Regions from separate parts of the Streptomyces sp. WAC 06738 genome, predicted to be linked through region 2. Evidence: riboswitches for the same ligand, from Rfam matches in the RefSeq annotation. Region 2 holds a riboswitch; the other holds the start of a gene.
The links. Region 2 has a riboswitch for S-adenosylmethionine ahead of DMB38_RS06985 (aminotransferase class V-fold PLP-dependent enzyme). Riboswitches for the same ligand answer to the same signal wherever they lie in the genome.
Positions count from the first base shown of each region.

Region 1 (7,695 bases), 3.0 Mb from region 2:
GCTTCCAGGAGCGCCACCGCCGCTGAGGGGTCGCGACGCGGCCCGTACCGCCGGCTACGCGCGCAGCGCGTCCAACTGCGCGAGGAACCACGCCTGCGGCGGCAGCGCCGTGGCCGCCGCCGCCAGCCGCTTCGTCCGCCGGGCGCGCTCGTCGCGCGGCATCGTCAGCGCCGCGTGCAGCGCGTCCGCCGTGGCCTCCACGTCGTACGGGTGCACCACGAGCGCGTCCTCGGCGAGGTCCGCGTACGCGCCCGCCTCCCGGGACAGCACCAGCGCGCAGCCGTCGTCGGAGACCACCGGGATCTCCTTCGCGACCAGGTTCATCCCGTCCCGCAGCGGATTGACCAGCGCCACGTCCGCCAGCCGGTACGCGGCGAGCGAGCGGGCGAAGTCGTCCTCGACGTGCAGCACGACCGGCTGCCAGCCGTCCGTCCCGTACTCCTCGTTGATCTCCGCGGCGAGGCGGCGCACCTCCGCGGTGTAGTCCCGGTACACCGCCAGGTCCTGCCGCGACGGATACGCGAACGCCAGCTTCACCACCCGCCCGCGCCACTCCGGCCGCGCTTCCAGCAGCCGCCGGTACGCGAGCAGCCCGCGGACGATGTTCTTCGACAACTCGGTGCGGTCCACCCGCACCACGACCTCGCGGTCCGCGCCGCCGATCTGCTCGCGCAGGGCCGCCATCCGCTCGGCGACGTCCGGCCGCCGCGACCGCTCGCGCAGGAAGTCGGCGTCGGCGCCGAGGGCGTGCACGTCGACCCACGTCGTCCGCTCCCCGCGCGCCTCCTCCCCGGCGAAGGCGACGTCGGCCTCCTGGCCCAGCACCTCGCGGCAGCAGCCGGCGAACGCCTCGGCCCACCGGCGGGTGTGGAAGCCGACGCGGTCGGCGCCGAGCAGCCCGCGCAGCAGGGCGGCGGCGATGTCGTCGGGGAGGAGCCGGAAGTACTCGGGGGGTGCCCAGGGGGTGTGGGTGAAGTGCGAGATGCGCAGGTCGGGGCGGCGCTCGCGGAGCATGCCGGGGACGAGACAGAGGTGGTAGTCCTGCACGAGCACCGCCGCGCCCTCGGCGGCACCGTCGGCGAGGGCGTCGGCGAAGGCGCGGTTGTACGTCTCGTACGCGGCCCACTGGCGGCGGAACGCGGCGTCGAAGACGGGGGCGACGGGGATGTCGTAGAGCATGTGGTGGACGAACCACAGCACGGAGTTCGCGACGCCGTTGTACGCGTCGTGGAAGACGTCCGGGTCGATGCCGAGCATCCGCACCCCGGGCTCGGCCACCCCCTGCCGCACGGCCTCCCGGTCCCCGTCACCCAGCGCGGCACACACCCACAACGCCCCGGCCTCGGGCCCCACGGCGCTGAGCCCGGAGACGAGCCCGCCACCACCACGCTTGGCGACGAGCGCACCGTCGTCGCCGACGGCGTACGAGACGGGCCCGCGGTTGGACGCGACGAGCAGGGGAGCACCGGGCGACACGACCATGCGCCGAGCCTAGCCACGGCAGGGCCCCCCGAAACGCAACCGGGACGGTGTGGCCGATACCGATGGGGGCACGTGGGCCGGCGGGGCGGGGGAGTCCCGGGATGCGAGGGCCGTGGGAGGTACGGGCGGTCGGCCCCGGGGGGAGCCTGGAGGGCGCGGCTCCCGCTCGGGGGCTGAGGGGGAGAACCCAGGGGAATGGGGGAGCCAGAGGGGGTGGCGTAGCCCGGCTGGGGGGAGCCCGCCGGGGGTCCCGGGGCGGAGCCCCGGGGTTCGGGAAGGGGTGGGTGCGGGGAGACCCCCGCCCCGCTGGCGCCCGCCCGGCGAGGGCTACGCCGCGCGGCGCTCCACGTACTCCCGGATCTCCCCCATCGGCGGCCGCTCCTCCGTGTCCACCCCGTACGTCCGCGGCTCGAACGCCCCGTCCGCCCCCCGGTCGAACTGCGTCAGCCGCGGCCGCACCAGGTGCCCCCGCGCCAGCCGCACCTGCGCCGTGCGGTAGATCGCCGCCGCCATGCGCCCCAGCGCGCGGTCGTCCTGGTGCCGGTGCCGGCGGACGCCCACGTCGACCTGCGCCAGCGCGTCCAGCCCCACCGTGTGCAGCGCGTCGACGAGCAGCCCCAGCTCCACCCCGTACCCGACCGGGAACGGCAGCCGCTCCAGCAGCGACCGGCGCGCCGCGTACTCCCCGCCCAGGGGCTGGACGAAGCCGGCCAGCAGCGGCCAGTGCAGGTTCAGCAGCGGCCGGGCCACCAGCTCGGTCACCCGCCCGCCCTGTCCGGTCGCCGCCCCCGTGCCCAGCGGCCTGTCGTACACCGCCTTCACGAACTCCACGCCGGGATCCGTCAGCAGCGGCCCCACGATCCCGCTCACGAACGCCGTGTCGAAGTCCCGCAGGTCCGCGTCCACGAAGCACACGATCTCGCCGCGCGTCACCAGCAGCGACCGCCACAGCACCTCGCCCTTGCCCGGCACCGCCGGCACCCGCGGCAGCACCTCGTCGCGGTGCACGACCCGCGCGCCGGCCGCGGCGGCGACCTCCGCCGTACGGTCCGTGGAGCCGGAGTCCAGCACGACCAGTTCGTCCACCAGCCCGCCGCCGGGGGCCATCAGCTCCGCGCGGATCGCCGCGACGATCGACCCGACCGTGGCCTCCTCGTCGAGCGCGGGCAGCACCACGCTCACCGTCCCGCGCGCCCCGAGCGCCCGTTTGGCCGCCAGCAGCCGCGCGTCCGGCCGGTCCGCCGCGGACCAGGACCGCGTCCTCAGCCACTGCTCCACGTCATCGAGCACCTGCGGGCCTCCCCTTGCCGGTGTCCTGTCCGGTGTGTGAGCCGTCTCGCGTATCGGACGGCCCTCACAACTGTCCTGGTCGTCGGTTACAGTCTTGAACAACGTGCGTGACGTCCCCATGTCGGGGTCCGCGCGCGGACAAAAGCGCCGGACGGCCCCGCCGGACCCGCGCCATACAGAGCTCATCCAGAGGGGCAGAGGGAACGGCCCGTTGAAGCCCCGGCAACCCTCCGTCCGGTACTCGCGACGCTGCGAGGCCCCGGACGGTGATGGTGCCAATTCCGTCCTGCGGCGAGATGCGTCGCGGGGAAGATGAGGAGAGAGGGCCTCGCCAGTATGGCTGTAGACACAGCTCCCACCCCCACCGCCGTCGACGGCGCCCCCGATCTGGGCCCTGCCGTCGCGCTGTCGTGCCGGGAGTGCGGGGAGCGGGTGCCGCTGGGTCCGGTGTTCGCGTGCCAGTCGTGTTTCGGGCCGCTGGAGGCGGCATACGAACTCCCCGGCGGTGACGCCGGGTCCGCCGCCCGGCTGCGGGCCCGTATCGAGGCGGGTCCGCGGAGCATCTGGCGGTACGCGCCGCTGCTGCCGGTCCCCGCGGACGTGGCGGACAAGCCCAACCTGAACCCCGGGTTCACCCGGCTGCACCGCGCCGACCGGCTCGCCGCCGAGCTGGGCGTGACGGGCGCGCTGCACGTCAAGGACGACTCGGGCAACCCGACGCACTCCTTCAAGGACCGCGTCGTCGCGATCGCCGTCGAGGCGGCGCGCGCCTTCGGCTTCACCACGCTGTCGTGTTCCTCCACGGGCAATCTGGCGGGCGCGGTCGGCGCGGCCGCGGCGCGGGCGGGACTGCGTTCGTGCGTCTTCATCCCGTACGACCTGGAACACGCGAAGGTCGTCATGGCCGCGGTCTACGGCGGTGACGTCGTCGGCATCGAGGGCACGTACGACGACGTGAACCGCTTCTGCTCGGAGCTGATCGGCGACCCGATCGGCGAGGGCTGGGGGTTCACGAACGTCAATCTCCGCCCGTACTACGCGGAGGGCTCCAAGACCCTCGCGTACGAGATCTGCGAGCAGCTCGGCTGGCGGCTCCCCGACAACATCGTCATACCCGTCGCCTCCGGCTCCCAGCTCACGAAGATCGACAAGGGGCTGAAGGAACTGATCGCGACGGGGCTGGTCGAGGAGCGCCCGTACAAGATCTTCGGCGCCCAGGCGGCCGGCTGCTCCCCGGTCTCGCGGGCCTTCAAGGACGGTCACGACGTGGTACGTCCCGTGCGGCCCGACACGATCGCCAAGTCCCTCGCCATCGGCAACCCGGCCGACGGCCCGTACGTGCTGGACATCGCCCGCCGCACCGGCGGCGCGGTGGAGGACGTGACGGACGCCGAGGTCGTGGACGCGGTGAAGCTGCTGGCCCGCACCGAGGGCGTGTTCGCGGAGACGGCGGGCGGCGTGACCTTCGGCGTGCTGGCGAAGCTCGTCGCGGACGGCCGGATCGACCCGGCCGGGACCACCGTCGCGATCAACACGGGCGACGGCCTGAAGACCCTCGACGCGGTCGCTCCCACCACGGGGCCGAGCGCGATCATTCGTCCCACACTCGACTCCTTCCGAGAGGCCGGCCTCGCATCATGAGCGTGAACGTCCGAATTCCGACCATCCTCCGTACGTATACCGACGGGCGGGCAGAGGTGAGCGCCGAGGGCGCGACGCTGGCCGAGGTGATCGAAGACCTGGAGAAGAACCACCGCGGCATCGCAGGACGGGTGCTGGACGATCAAGGCAAGCTGCGCCGCTTCGTGAACGTCTATGTGAACGACGATGACGTCCGCTTCGCCGATGGCCTGCAGACTCCCACTCCCGAGGGGGCCGGGATCTCGATCATTCCGGCGGTCGCCGGAGGCTGCTGAACCCCGCGTGCGCGCGTGCGGCCCCACTGATCCGGAGTGGGGCCGTTCGCATGTCATGACACGCGATAGGGTTGGGGCGTTCCCCCCTCGTGGCCCATGCTCCACGCATATGAGAACGCGACAAGTTCCGCGCAAATGCGGAGAGTTAATTGTCGTGATGGTGAGTTATGCCCTGCCCGAGTTGTCATGGAATGGCGGAAATTGATCGGAAAAATGCCGATCGAGTGTCCGCAGAATTCTCGTCCGATTGACCTGTTGCACTGGGCATCTGTGCGGATACATTCAGCCGCGGTCGACGCGTTCCGGCGCACGCCCCGGCGTGTATCCGGGGGTGAGGTCTGACCCGGGTCCGCGGAGTGCGGTCCTGTGTAAGGGCCAGCAATAGGGGAGTTTGGAATGGCTCAGGGCACCGTCAAGTGGTTCAACGCGGAGAAGGGGTACGGCTTCATCGCGGTCGACGGTGGTGCGGATGTCTTCGTCCACTACAGCGCGATTCAGATGGACGGATACCGCACCCTCGAGGAAGGCCAGCGGGTCGAGTTCGAGATCTCGCAGGGCCAGAAGGGGCCGCAGGCAGACATGGTCCGCGTCAGCGGCTGAGCGCCGGGCATCGACCACGGACGACTCGCGACGGCCCGCACCCTCCGGGGTGCGGGCCCTCTGCTGTCCGCGCTCCTCCCGTGCCCGCTCCCCGCGCCCGCTCCCCGTGTCCGCCCATGTCCGCCCGTGTCCGCGTCCTCCGCCGCCTGTTGTGCGGCGCCGCGGTCCGGTTCCGCTCTGCGCATGAGAAGCCCCTACCCGCTTGCACTCGCAGGGGGCGAGTGCTAATCATTGGCGTTAGCACTCTCCCCGTGAGAGTGACAGCACGGGACCGGTTCGGTGAGGTCCGTACGCCGGGTGGGAGGGAACCACGCGGGTCGCGGACCGTCCGTCGCGGGCGCCAGCGCGGTCCGGACACAGACGACCCCCCTGTCCGGGAGGACTCAACACAATGGCCAAGACCATCGCGTTCGACGAGGAGGCGCGGCGCGGCCTCGAGCGCGGCATGAACCAGCTCGCCGACGCCGTCCGCGTGACCCTCGGCCCCAAGGGCCGGAACGTCGTCCTTGAGAAGAAGTGGGGCGCCCCCACGATCACGAACGACGGTGTCTCCATCGCCAAGGAGATCGAGCTCGAGGACCCGTACGAGAAGATCGGCGCCGAGCTGGTCAAGGAGGTCGCGAAGAAGACGGACGACGTCGCCGGTGACGGCACGACGACCGCGACCGTCCTGGCCCAGGCCCTGGTGAAGGAGGGCCTGCGCAACGTGGCCGCCGGCGCCAACCCGATGGCGCTGAAGCGCGGCATCGAGAAGGCCACCGAGGCCGTCTCCGCCGCCCTGCTGGAGCAGGCCAAGGACGTGGAGACCAAGGAGCAGATCGCCTCCACCGCCTCCATCTCCGCCGGCGACATCCAGATCGGCGAGCTGATCGCCGAGGCCATGGACAAGGTCGGCAAGGAAGGCGTCATCACCGTCGAGGAGTCGCAGACCTTCGGGCTCGAGCTGGAGCTCACCGAGGGCATGCGCTTCGACAAGGGCTACATCTCCGCCTACTTCGCCACCGACATGGAGCGCATGGAGGCGGAGCTCGAGGACCCGTACATCCTCATCGCCAACTCCAAGATCAGCGCGGTCAAGGACCTGCTGCCGCTCCTGGAGAAGGTCATGCAGTCGGGCAAGCCGCTGCTGATCATCGCCGAGGACGTCGAGGGCGAGGCCCTGTCCACCCTCGTGGTGAACAAGATCCGCGGCACCTTCAAGTCCGTCGCCGTCAAGGCCCCGGGCTTCGGCGACCGCCGCAAGGCCATGCTCGGCGACATCGCCATCCTCACCGGTGGCCAGGTCATCTCCGAGGAGGTCGGCCTCAAGCTGGAGAGCGCCACGCTCGACCTGCTGGGCCGCGCCCGCAAGGTCGTCATCACCAAGGACGAGACCACCATCGTCGACGGCTCGGGCGACAGCGAGCAGGTCCAGGGCCGGGTCAACCAGATCCGGGCCGAGATCGACGCCAGCGACTCCGACTACGACCGCGAGAAGCTGCAGGAGCGGCTCGCGAAGCTGGCCGGCGGCGTGGCCGTCATCAAGGCCGGCGCCGCGACCGAGGTCGAGCTGAAGGAGCGCAAGCACCGCATCGAGGACGCCGTGCGCAACGCGAAGGCGGCCGTCGAGGAGGGCATCGTCGCCGGTGGCGGCGTGGCCCTGCTGCAGGCCGGCCACGTCTTCGAGAAGCTGGAGCTCCAGGGCGACGAGGCCACCGGCGCGTCCGCCGTGAAGCTGGCCCTGGAGGCCCCGCTGAAGCAGATCGCGGTCAACGCCGGCCTTGAGGGCGGCGTCGTGGTGGAGAAGGTGCGCAACCTGACCGCCGGTCACGGGCTCAACGCCGCCAGCGGCGAGTACGTCGACATGATCGCCGAGGGCATCCTCGACCCGGCCAAGGTGACCCGCTCCGCGCTGCAGAACGCGGCGTCGATCGCGGGCCTCTTCCTCACCACCGAGGCCGTCGTCGCCGACAAGCCGGAGAAGGAGAAGGCCGCGGCCGGGGGCGGTATGCCCGGCGGCGACATGGACTTCTGATCCGGGATCGCGAAGTCCGTACGTCCGCCGCGGCCGCGGCCGGACGGCGGACGGGCTGACGAACCGAGGGCGGTACCCCGCAGGGGGTGCCGCCCTCGGGCGTGTGGGCATGCGGCGGCGGCGCGCGCCCACGCGCGGCGGCGCGTGGGCATGCCGCGGCGTGTAGGCATGCGGCGGCGGCAGCCCGCGGGCGCGGCGGGGGAGGGGCGGCCGGGTGGCCCCAGCCGGCGCCGACCGGGGACACCCTCCGGTCAACGACCCCCTGCCGACACCGCCGGGCTCAGCTCACGTCGGTCGCGGACTTCAGGGCGACTCGCAGGTGACCGTGTGAGGCGTCCAGCAGGCGCTCCGCCGTGCTGCCGTCCACGCCGCCGAGGATGGTGAGGATCGCGT
Region 1 covers NZ_CP029618.1:4,696,705-4,704,399, forward strand. The annotation lists gene DMB38_RS20690 (CGNR zinc finger domain-containing protein) at 1-26, shown strand, start outside; gene DMB38_RS20695 (trehalose-6-phosphate synthase) at 55-1,482, opposite strand; gene DMB38_RS20700 (glucosyl-3-phosphoglycerate synthase) at 1,810-2,772, opposite strand; SAM riboswitch class I at 2,952-3,091, shown strand; gene thrC (threonine synthase) at 3,109-4,413, shown strand; gene DMB38_RS20710 (MoaD/ThiS family protein) at 4,410-4,688, shown strand; gene DMB38_RS20715 (cold-shock protein) at 5,085-5,288, shown strand; gene groL (chaperonin GroEL) at 5,680-7,302, shown strand; gene murQ (N-acetylmuramic acid 6-phosphate etherase) at 7,583-7,695, opposite strand, start outside.
Region 1: linked by a shared signal. The riboswitch ahead of thrC (threonine synthase) and the one ahead of DMB38_RS06985 (aminotransferase class V-fold PLP-dependent enzyme) in region 2 are both predicted to bind S-adenosylmethionine.

Region 2 (7,695 bases):
AAAAGGTGAAATCTCCTTAATCTTCGGCTCATCGGAGGCTCACGGCCGCCCCGGAGGCTCTTTCCCGTGAGCCTCTCCCTGCGCCAGACCGCGACGTTGTGCGTGGCCCTCAGCATCTGCGCCCTGCTGGCCGTCCCGGGCAACGCCCCGGGGCTGACGGCCGACGGGCGCCTGACCCTCGCGGTGTTCGCCCTGGCGACCTGCGCCTGGATCGGCACGCCGATCGACGACACGTTCATCGCGCTGGGCGCGGGGCTCGCGCTCGTCGTCACCGGGGTGCTGGACAGCGAGACGCTGTTCGGCACCCTGGGCGACGAGACGGTGTGGCTGCTGATCTGCGCGTTCGTGCTCGCCGCAGCGGTGGCGGGCACGGGCCTCGCGGGCCGGGCCGCGGTCTTCCTGGTCACCGGGGCGCGCACCGTACGGCAGTTGGTGCATCTGACGACGGCGGCGCTCGTCGTCACCGCCTTCGCCGTGCCGGCCACCTCCGGCCGGGCGGCGCTCGCGCTGCCGGTCTTCCTCGCCCTGGCCAAGGCGCTGGGCGAGCGGAAGCGGCTGGTGGTGATGCTGGCGCTGCTCTTCCCCACCGTCATCCTCCTCTCCGCGGTGGCCACCCTCATCGGCGCCGGGGCGCACCTGATCACGGTGTCGGTGCTCTGGGAGGCGACCGGGGAGCAGCTCGGCTTCACCGAGTGGCTGCTGCTCGGGCTGCCGCTGGCGGTCGCCACCGCCCATCTCGCCGCCGAGGTGGTGCTGCTGACGATGACGAAGCGCGCGGACCGCAAGGGCCCGGTGCACCTGACCGCCGAGCAGATCCAGGAGCACACGGAAGAGCCGGTCACCGGGCCGCTGTCGCAGGCCGAGGCGCGCTGCGCGCTGCTGCTCGGCACGGTGGTGGTGCTCTGGTGCAGCGAGCCGCTGCACCGGGTGCCGCCCGCGGTGGTGGCGCTCATCGGCGCGGTGGTCGCGGCGTCGCCGGCGATAGGGACCGTACGGCTGAAGGACGCGCTGCGCACGGTGCCGTGGTCGCTGCTGCTGTTCATGGCGGCGACGATGGCGATGGGCATCGCGCTGTCGGAGTCGGAGGCCGCCGCGTGGCTGGTCTCCGGGCTCCCGGGCGGCTCCTCCGTGCCCGCGTGGGCGTTCCTCGCCGGGGTGGTCGCCGTGAGCACCGCCGCGCACCTCGTGCTGCAGTCCCGCTCCGCGCGCTCCAGCGTGCTCGTCCCGCTGGTCATCGCCGCGGCGCTGGCCGCCGGGGTCAACCCGGTGGCCGCCGCGCTGGCGTCCACCGCGGCGGCCGGCTTCTGCCAGACGCTGCCGGCGTCCGCCAAGCCCGTCGCGCTCTTCTCCGACATACCGGGCGTGGCGACGTACACGCCCCGGGACCTGCTGCGTACGGCCGCGGTGCTGGCCCCGCTGACGGCAGCGCTGGTGCTGCTCTTCGCCCTCGCGGTCTGGCCGCTGCTCGGCGTGCCCGTCCTCGACGAGTGAGCCGCAGGCCACCGACCCCCGTACACCCCTCCGACCCTCAGGAGACCTCATGCTCGACCGCGTCGTCGTCGCCCCCAGCGGCTTCAAGGAGTCCCTGTCCGCCGAGGCCGCCGCCGAGGCCATCGCCGAGGGGGTCGGCCGGGTGCTGCCGGACGCCGCCGTCGATCTGATCCCGCTCGTCGACGGCGGCGAGGGTACGGCGCAGGCGCTGGCCGCCGCGACCCGCGGGCGGCTCGTCCCGTACCCGGCCACCGGACCGCTCGGCGACCGGTTGGAGAGCCACTTCGCCCTCCTCGGCGACGGCACCACCGCGGTGGTCGAGATGGCGGCCGTCGCGGGCCTCGCGCTGGTGCCGCGCCCGCGGCGCGACCCGGGCGGCACCACGACGTACGGGGTCGGCGAGCTCATCCGCGCCGCGCTCGACCACGGCGTACGCCGCATCATCGTCGGCTGCGGCGACTCCGGCACCTCCGACGGCGGCGCCGGCGCCCTCACGGCCCTGGGCGCCCGGCTCCTCGACGCCGAAGGCCGCGACCTCGCCCCCGGCGGCGCCGCCCTCGCCCGCCTCGCGCGCATCGACGCCGCGGGGCTCGACCCCCGGCTCGCCGGGACGGAGCTGCTGGTGGCCTGCAACCCGTACAACGTGCTCTGCGGACCCCGCGGCGTCGCCCGGGTCTTCGGCCCGCAGAAGGGTGCCTCCCCGCAGCAGGCCGAGGAGCTGGCCGCCGCCCTCGACCGCTGGGCGGACGTCCTCACCCGCGACCTCCCGGCCCCCGGCACCGACCTGCGCCTGGGCGCCGGCACCGGCGCGTCCGGCGGCCTCGGCGCGGGCCTCGCGGCGGTCGGCGCCCGTCTCCTGCCGCGGTTCGAGGTGCTCCTCGGCCACCTCGATCTCGACGCCCGGCTGGCCGCCGCCGACCTCGTCATCACCGCGGAGGGCGCCCTCGACCACCAGACCCCGCGCGGCAAGGTGCCGGCGGAGGTGGCGCGCCGCGCCAAGCTCCACGGCCGCCCGGTCCTGGCCCTCGCCGGCACGATCGGCGAGGGCGCGGAGGAGGTCCACGGCACGGGCGTCGACGCCTACGGGACCATCATCCCGGGCCCGATGGCGCTGCCCGAAGCGCTGCTGCGCGCCCGGGAGTTCCTGGCGGACGCGGCCGAGAGGACGCTGCGCATGGTGCTGATCGGCGCGATGGCCGTGCGGCCGGCGCCCGAGCCGGTGAGGACGGCGGAGGGGCGCTCGGCCGGCGGTCGCGAGCGGGACGGAGGGGGCGGGGGTGCGCCCGCAGCGCGGGGATGAGCAGCAATGGCGGCCGGAAGTGTCGGTGCCGCGCGAGGACGTGCCCCCGGTCCCGTCCCCGACCCGCAGCCGGAAGCAAGCGCACCGGCCGGCAGCCGGACCCGGCCGGCAGCCGGACCCGGCCGGCAGCCGCCCGCGGAGTCAGGCCGCCTGCGGGGCCCCGCCCGCGGCCGGTACCGCGGAGGCGGGGACGCAGCGGCCGTCCACCGTGCGGTACAACCACCGCGCCCCGTCGCGCACCAGCGACCCCAGCGCCGCCAGGAACCGGTCCACGTGCTCGTCCGGCGTGCCCGCCCCGAAGCTCACCCGCACCGCGTTCAGCGGCCGCTCCCCGTCCCCGGCGCCTCCCCCGCACTCGGCCGACTCCCCCGCCTCGCCGAGCAGCGCCCGCACCAGCGGGTGCGCGCAGAACAGCCCGTCGCGCACCCCGATCCCGTGCTCCGCCGACAGCGCCGCCGCCAGATGCGAGCTGCTCCATCCTTCGACCACGAACGAGATCACCCCGACCCGCGCCGCGTCCGCGCCGAAGAGCGACAGCACCCGCACCCCCGGCAGCTCCGCGAGCCCGTCGAGTACCCGCGCCACCAGCGCCCGCTCCCGCGCCACCAGTTCGCCGAACCCGGCCTCCGTCAGCGCCTTGCACGCGGACGCGATGGCGTACGCGCCGATGACGTTCGGCGACCCCGCCTCGTGCCGCGCCGCACTCGTCTGCCACTCGACGTCCACTCCCCCGTCGGCCGCCCGCAGCACCCGCCGGCTGGCGCCGCCGCCCGCGAGGTACGGCGGCGCGGCCTGGAGCCAGTCCGCCCGCCCCGCGAGGACGCCGGCGCCGAAGGGCGCGTAGAGCTTGTGGCCGGAGAAGGCCACCCAGTCCACGCCCAGGTCCGCCACGTCCACCGGGTGGTGCGGCACCAACTGCGCCGCGTCCAGGACCAGCCGCGCCCCGTGCCGGTGCGCCGCCGCGGTCAGCTCCCGTACGGGCCACAGCTCGCCGGTGACGTTCGAGGCGCCCGTCACGCACACCAGCGCCGGACCGTCGCCGACCCGCGCCGCCAGCGCCGAGTCCAGCGCCGCCACGGCCTGCCCGGGGCTGGCGGGCGCGGCGAGCACGGTGACCCGGCCGGCCGCGGAGCCACCGTGCTGCCAGGGCAGCAGGGCGGCGTGGTGCTCGGTCTCGAAGACGTAGACCTCGGTCCCCGGCGGCAGCGCGGTCGCCAGCAGGTTGAGCGAGTCCGTGGTGGAGCGGGTGAAGACGACCTGGTCGTCGGGGCGGCAGCCGAGGAACCCGGCGACCGTCGCCCGGCTGGACTCGAAGAGTTCGGTGGAGAGTTGCGAGAGGTAGCCGGCGCCGCGGTGCACGCTGCCGTAGTACGGCGCGTAGGCGGCGACGTCGTCCCAGACGCGCTGCAGCGCCGGGGCGCTGGCGGCGTAGTCCAGGGCGGCGTACTCGGCGTCGCCGCCGGTGACGAGCGGGGCGCGGACGTCCCGGCCGAGGACGGGCAGACAGGCGGGGGTGAGCGTGGACGCGGACATGCGGAACTCCCGTGAGCAGGCGTCGAGATGTGCGGGGTGACGGGCCCGTACGGCCCGGAAAGGACGCGCGCGACGCTCGGCGGAGACGCTGCGGAAGGACGCGCGCGGCGGCGAGGGGCGGAAAGCCCCTAGCGCATTCGCTTGCTCACGGCGGTACTCCCTCGGCCGACCAGGACCCCTGGATTCGCGAGGGGTCCGCGCTTGCCGCAGACCTCGCTGCCTGCGGCCCGGTCATCACCCGGGGCACCCCGCCACGGACGGAGGGTTGCCGGACAGCGGGCCGGGGCCTTGATCGCTGTCGCTCGTGACCTGGTCAGGAGTATGCGCACCGGAGAGCCGCGGCGCAACCCTGTTGCCCGGACTGTCCGCAACTCTCCGGATATCGGCGGAGGTGGCCCGTACCGGCAGACCCCCGCCTGCGCCTCAGCGGTTGCTGGCCGCGACCCAGCGCTCCAGCGCCCGCAGCGCGGAGCCCGAGTCGATCGACTCCGCGGCCCGCACGATGCCCGCCGCGATCCGGTCCGGCAGCGGGCCGTCCGCGTCGGCGTCCAGGGCCGTGAGCGCCGCCGCCGCGTTCAGCAGCACCGCGTCGCGCACCGGGCCGGTCTCGCCGGCCAGCAGCCGGCGGGCGACATCGGCGTTGTACGAGGCGTCCGCGCCCCGCAGCGCCTCCACCGGCACCAGCTCGATGCCCACGTCCCGCGGGTCGAAGCGCTCCTGCCGCACCGCGCCGCCGCGCACGGTCCACACCTGGGAGGTGGCCGTCGTGGTCAGCTCGTCCAGCCCGTCGTCGCCGCGGAAGACGAGCGCCGAGGTGCCGCGCTCGGCCAGCACCCCGGCCATGATCGGCGCCATCCGGGCGTCCGCGACGCCGGTCGCCTGCGCCCCGACCCTCGCCGGGTTGGTGAGCGGGCCGAGGAAGTTGAACGGGGTGCTGACGCCCAGCTCCTTGCGGGTCTGCGCGACGTGCCGCATCGCGGGGTGGAACTTGACCGCGAAGCAGAACGTGATGCCCGCCTCCTCCGCGACCTCGGCGACCCGCTCGGGCGCCAGGTCGAGGTTGACCCCCAGCTTCTCCAGCACGTCGGAGGCGCCGGAGGCGGAGGACGCGGCCCTGTTGCCGTGCTTGACGACCTTCGCGCCGGTCCCGGCGACGACGATCGCGGACATGGTGGAGATGTTGACCGTACGGGCCCGGTCGCCGCCGGTGCCGACGACGTCCACGGTCGGTCCCGGGACGGCGATGGTGTTGGCGTGCTCGTACATCGTGCGCACGAGCCCGGAGATCTCCGCGACCGTCTCGCCCTTGGCCCGCAGGGCGACCGCGAAGCCGGCGATCTGCGCGTTGCTCGCGGTGCCCGACATGATCTGGTCCATGGCCCACGCGGTGTCCTCGGCGCTGAGGTCCTGCCCGGCGATCAGCGCGCTGATGACATCCGGCCAGGAACGCGCCGCCGTGCTGTCGCCTCCTGCTGCCGTCTGCACGCTCATGGCACACCGTCCCGGGGGTCGTCTCAGTTGTCGGGCGTCAGCCTATCGACCGCAGAGTACGCCGAAGGGCCCCCGTCCAACTGCTGGACGGGGGCCCCGGCGGTGATCGCCCGGCGGCGGACAGGCCCTAGTGGTGCCCGTGGCCGCTGGTGATCTCCTCGTACTCGTGCCGGGTCGGCTTCGCGATCTGGCCGGCCTCGCCGTAGTAGCCCTGCGACAGCCTGGCCCGCAGCTTCTCCACCGGGCCCTGCTTGCGCACCACGCCGTTGTCGTCGACCGTCGGGCCGAGCTCCAGCGGCGTGTACTGGTCGTGCGCGGTGAGCTTGTGCATCTCCTCCTGCGACAGCGACTCGTGCACCTCGATGAACTCGCCGTGCGGCAGCCGCTTGATGATGCCCGTCTCCCGGCCGTGCAGGACCTTCTCGCGGTCCCGCCGCTGCAGCCCGAGGCAGATGCGCCGGGTGATCCAGAAGGCCACCACCGGGGCGACGAAGAAGGAGACCCGCACGAACCACGTGATCGACTCGATCGAGAGGTGGAAGTGCGTCGCCCACAGGTCGTTGCCGCCGGCCATCAGCAGCACGAAGACCCAGGTCAGCCAGGCCACCCCGAAGGCGGTACGGGTCGGCACGTTCCGCGGGCGGTCCAGGGTGTGGTGCTCGCGGTGGTCGCCGGTCACCCAGGTCTCGAAGAACGGGTAGGCGACCATCGCGATCGGGACGACGCCCACGATCATCAGGGGGATGAACACCCCGAAGTTGATCGTGTATCCGCCGGGGATGACCCATTCCCAGCCGGGCATGAACCGGATCAGCCCCTCGGTCCAGCCCATATACCAGTCCGGTTGGGCTCCGGTGGAGACCAGATCTGGTCGGTACGGTCCCAGATCCCAGACCGGGTTGATGGTGAACATGCCCGCGATCACCGCGACCACGCCGAAGACGAGGAAGAAGAACCCGCCCGCCTTCGCCACGTAGATCGGCATGAACGGCGCGCCCACGACGTTGTCGTTGGTCTTCCCGGCGCCCGCGAACTGGGTGTGCTTGTGGTAGAAGACCAGGATCAGGTGGAGCACGAAGAGCCCCAGCATGATGCCCGGCACCAGGAGCACGTGGATGGCGAAGAATCTCGGGATGATGTCCGTCCCGGGGAACTCACCGCCCCACAGGAAGAACGCCAGGTAGGTACCGACCACCGGGGTCGCCAGCGTCGCGCCCTCCATGAAGCGGACGCCGGTGCCGGAGAGCAGGTCGTCGGGGAGCGAGTAGCCGGTGAAGCCGGCGATGCAGCCGAGGACCAGCAGCGTGAAGCCGAAGAGCCAGTTGACCTCGCGCGGCTTGCGGAACGCGCCGGTGAAGAAGACGCGCATCATGTGCGTCGCCATGGCGGCGATGAAGATCAGCGCGGACCAGTGGTGGATCTGCCGGATGAGCAGCCCGCCGCGGACGTCGAAGCTGATGTCCAGCGTGGAGGCGTACGCCTCCGTCATGTGCACGCCGTTCATCGGCGCGTACGAGCCGTGGTAGGTGATCTCCGCCATGCTCGGCTTGAAGAACAGCGTCAGGTACACGCCGGTCAGCAGCACGATGAGGAAGGTGTACATGGCCACTTCCCCGAGGAGGAAGGACCAGTGGTCGGGGAACACCTTGCGGATGTTCTTGCGGCCGGCGGCGTGCAGTCCGAGCCGGGCGTCCGCCCAGTCGGCGACTCTCTCACCTCTGCCGGGTGGTTTGCGGCGTGTGTCTGTCGTGGTGGTGCTCATCCGCGCTCCCAGAAGCTGGGGCCTACCGGCTCGTCGAAGTCGCCGAGCGCGTACAGGTAGCCCTCGTCATTGACCGTGATCCTAAGCTGCGGCAGGGGGTGCCCCGCCGGGCCGAAGA
Region 2 covers NZ_CP029618.1:1,663,464-1,671,158, forward strand. The annotation lists gene DMB38_RS06975 (SLC13 family permease) at 67-1,491, shown strand; gene DMB38_RS06980 (glycerate kinase) at 1,541-2,791, shown strand; gene DMB38_RS06985 (aminotransferase class V-fold PLP-dependent enzyme) at 2,933-4,324, opposite strand; SAM riboswitch class IV at 4,517-4,634, opposite strand; gene trpD (anthranilate phosphoribosyltransferase) at 4,748-5,815, opposite strand; gene DMB38_RS06995 (ubiquinol-cytochrome c reductase cytochrome b subunit) at 5,943-7,577, opposite strand; gene DMB38_RS07000 (Rieske 2Fe-2S domain-containing protein) at 7,574-7,695, opposite strand, start outside.